Regions from separate parts of the Proteus terrae subsp. cibarius genome, predicted to be linked through region 1. Evidence: predicted binding sites of a transcription regulator. Region 1 holds the regulator's gene; the other holds the start of a gene.
What was found. Region 1 encodes Fur, which represses iron uptake genes when iron is present. Its sites were predicted from a motif close to ATAATAATGAGAACNACTATCAA; they were not measured.

Region 1 (2,211 bases):
TTAGTTTTCTATTATGAAAACACAATGCTTATCTTTCACTAGTAATTGTTCAAACACAGACAAATATACTCTAAATATTTTGAAGTGTAGCTAGGTGGCAAGTGAATGAGTCATTAGAAACATACAAGCAGTATGTGACTTGTGAAAATATACGTAGTCAATAACGCTACAATTTGAAATATAACGAATTTAGAATAAAAGAGGTTATCTCACTTTATGGCAATCATAGGAATATTCTTCGGCAGTGATACTGGCAACACTGAAAATATTGCCAAAATGCTTCAAGAAAGACTGGGCGCTGATAATGCTGAAGTTCATGATATTGCAAAATCCAGTCAAGAAGACATCGAAGCGTTCGATATTCTGTTACTAGGTATTCCTACTTGGTATTATGGTGAAGCACAATGTGATTGGGATGATTTTTTCCCAACACTAGAAGATATTGATTTCAATGGTAAGCTTGTTGCACTCTTTGGTTGTGGTGACCAAGAAGATTACGCAGAATATTTCTGTGATGCAATGGGTACTATCCGCGATATTATTGAGCCTCGTGGTGCTGTTATCGTAGGTCATTGGCCAACAGAAGGTTATCATTTCGAAGCCTCTAAAGGGCTCGCAGATGATAATCACTTTATCGGTCTTGCGATTGATGAAGATCGTCAACCAGAATTAACCGAAGAGCGTGTTGATGCTTGGGTTGCTCAAATCAAAGAAGAAATGAGCCTAGACGAAATTCTGGGATAAAAGAAATACTCAATATTGAGAATGATAATTATTCAATGGTGTGCTAAGATAGTGTGATAGGTGGGGTGTTTATTTTTAAATATCATGCCTATAATCAATGAGGTTATTTATTCACCCGAGTATTAACGAATAAAACCTATTTGTGAGCACAAAAATTAAATTCACCATTAGCAACAGGATTAAATCCGCATGACCGACAATAATAAAGCGTTAAAAAATGCTGGGTTAAAAGTTACACTTCCTCGCTTAAAGATCTTGGAAGTGCTCCAGGATCCTGAGTGCCATCATGTCAGTGCTGAAGATCTCTACAAAAAACTCATCGATATCGGTGAAGAGATTGGTCTGGCAACAGTGTATCGCGTCTTAAACCAATTTGATGATGCTGGTATTGTTACCCGACATAATTTTGAAGGTGGTAAATCAGTATTTGAATTAACTCAGCAACACCATCATGACCATTTAATTTGTCTTGATTGTGGCAAAGTTATCGAGTTTACAGACGATGCTATTGAATTACGCCAAAGAAACATCGCTGAACGTCATGGTATCAAGCTTTCCAATCATAGCCTTTATTTATATGGCCACTGCGCTGAAGGCAATTGTAAAGAAGATAGCCACGCACATGATGAGAAATAATTCATTCTGGATAATCTCTCAGTAAAAAAAAGGAACTGTCTACAGTTCCTTTTTTATTGCCTAAAATCCGAGGATAACTCTACTTAGTCACACTGATACTGTGTTTAATATGTTTTAAATGAACCACAATAGTAAATGTAACAATAACTAATAGTGACCAAGAGCCCCATTTGCCTGCATGTACAGCAGACCAAGCACCAATTTGGTTAGGATATTGCCAAACACCAAAAAATGTTCCGAAATTCTCAGCAAGCCAAATAAAGAAACCTATCAGAACAAAAGCAAGTAATAAGGGCATTTTTCGCTCTGTATCATAAGGTGTAAAATAAACCACACTACGAGCATAAAGACCTAAAATAAAGGCGGTTAAGTACCAACGATAATCACCAATAAAATGGTGAGAAAAGAAATTGATATAAATTGCAAGAGCAACTAATGTTGCCAGCCAATAAGGCGGATAATGTTCAATTCGCACTTTTAAAAAACGCCATGCTTGAATTAAATAGCTTCCTACCGCGGAATACATAAATCCAGTAAATAAAGGAACTTCCCACAATTTCGTGTAAGCAAAATCAGGGTATTTCCATGAACCAATCGCTGCTGATGTTTTAAATAATTCCATCACAAAACCAACAATATGGAAAAAACAGATCGCTTTTAATTCATCCCATGTCTCTAACTTTCCCCACACCATCCATAATTGAAAAGCGATAGCAAGAATAAGAAGCACATCATAACGGGGTATACCAAAGACACCTTTACTTGGTGTAGCAAATAAAATAAAAAAGAAAAAACCGGCAAATAAACAAGAACGCGCCTCTTTGACACCAA
Region 2 (2,211 bases), 430 kb from region 1:
AATCAACCGTTTTATCCGCTTGGAAAAAGATTGTTGTCTCTTTGTTTGCTTGTGTCATGGTATCTAACACATTCGCCATCGTTTCATGAGTGACCATCTCTTCACCAATGAAAATTTGTTTATCTGACTTAATTGTTAAATAAACAGGCTTTTCAGGGCGAGGTTGTGGTTTTGCACTTGAAGCGGGTAAATTTACTTTTATATCAACAGTAGCTAAAGGTGCCGCCACCATAAAGATAATGAGCAGAACCAACATGACATCAATAAAAGGCGTCACATTGATATCATGCAATTCATTATCATCACCTGAATCATCACCAAGACGCATTGCCATAATTCATTACCTTGCTTTGCTGTTTTCGATATCTAAATCACGGCTGACTAATGTCACCACACCTGTTGCGATATCACCAATTTCACCACGATAACCCGCTATCATACGAGCAAAAATGTTATAGATAATAACCGCTGGAATTGCCGCAATCAGACCAATTGCAGTTGCTAATAGCGCTTCGGCAATACCTGGAGCAACAACGGCAAGGTTTGTCGTTTGAGAATGAGCAATACCGATAAAGCTATTCATGATCCCCCAAACTGTACCGAAAAGACCGATAAAAGGAGAAATTGCACCAATTGTGGCTAAGTAACCATTACCGCGACCTAATTCACGGATAATGGCTGCAACGCGACGTTCCATCCGCATTTCAACACGCTCTTTAATACCTGAAGCCACTTTACTTTCTTGAGAGTAAGTACGCTCTAATTCTGCATCATTAAAAAAATCAGCGGTTGCACTTTTATGACCAAATTTCTTGCTAATCGCTAACGCATCATTAAGTGATTTAGCTTCAACTAACTGAGCAGTCTCATTTCTTAAGCGACGACGCAGTGAAATCAAGTAGCTTCCTTTCGCGAAAAATAGTGCCCAAGTGACAATAGAGGCTAACAGTAAGCCAATCATGACACTCTTAACGACTAAGTCTGCATTACGGTACATACCCATTACAGATAAATCTTCAGCAAATCCACCACCAGCAACCATTTCAGGTTGTACCTCTGATGATGCATTTTCTGTCGCTAAAGGGACATTTTCTGAATTATCAGCCGTTGTTACAGGTGTATTTTCACCTTCTGGCTTAGCAGTTTCAGTGCCTACAGCTTTCACTTCATTACCCGCTGTTGAGACTGTAGTAGAAGTAGCAGTTGCTGGTGTGGCTGTTCCCTGTGTAGAAGCTGTTGAAGAAACGGCAGCAGTAGTTGGCTGTTCAGTTGGTGTGGCAGGAGTCGTATCCGCAAAAGCAGAGCCTGTCAGACCGATTGCCAATAGAATAGAAGCTGTCAAATTACGCATCAGTTGGCCTTTTACTCTCTTTTTTATCTATTTATTTATTCAGTAATGGCATCGTTGCGCCACTACTTACCCAAAATCGTTCGCTTACAATCATCCTGTTTGCCATCAGGAAAGAGAAAACGCTCAAATGATATCAAACATGAAGCATTTTGATAGTAATTATCATTACTATTTGGCTATTTTTTTTTCATTTGTCGATTTTTAAGACAAATTATCGTTATTTCACGTAACGTGAAATTTTATCAACTACCCTGTAAGCCTTTTGTACTTATCCAAAAAATGAATTAACTTGGGGGTAAACACACCATCAATTAAAAGAAGGTATTAAGGATGACGCTAAAAAAACAAGAAACCTCACTCCTCCTTTCTGGTCGAGCTAAAAAATATTCTCAAGGCGCAGTAAACCCAATTATACAACGAACATCATCTGTTATTTTTGATTCCGTTGCACAAAAACGTGAAGCAACAAAAAAACGGGCTAAAGGTACGCTTTTTTATGGTCGCCGAGGCACAACTACCCATTTTGCCTTACAAGAAGCATTAACTGAATTAGAGCAAGGTGCTGGCTGCGCACTATTTCCTTCAGGTGCAGCGGCGATTACGCAATCTATACTCGCATTTGTTGAGCAAGGCTCTCATATTCTTGTTACAGGTTCTGCCTACGATCCAACACAAAATTTTTGTGATCAGATCTTACGTAAATTCTCAGTCACAACGACCTACTTTGATCCTTTAATCGGCAAAGAGATCAGCCAATTGCTACGTCCTGAAACAAAAATTGTTTTTCTTGAATCTCCAGGATCAATCACGATGGAAATTCACGACCTACAAGGAATAGTCAATTCAGTTCGCCAATATAA

Region 2: a site for Fur is predicted at 1,501-1,523, ahead of exbB (tonB-system energizer ExbB). Genes of this name have one in related genera too.

The regions. Positions count from the first base shown of each region.
Region 1 is NZ_CP047349.1:1,066,153-1,068,363, reverse strand. Features, by position in the region: gene fldA (flavodoxin FldA) at 217-744, shown strand; gene fur (ferric iron uptake transcriptional regulator) at 934-1,380, shown strand; gene GTH25_RS04895 (DUF817 domain-containing protein) at 1,460-2,211, opposite strand, start outside.
Region 2 is NZ_CP047349.1:637,073-639,283, reverse strand. Features, by position in the region: gene exbD (TonB system transport protein ExbD) at 1-334, opposite strand, end outside; gene exbB (tonB-system energizer ExbB) at 341-1,351, opposite strand; gene metC (cystathionine beta-lyase) at 1,682-2,211, shown strand, end outside.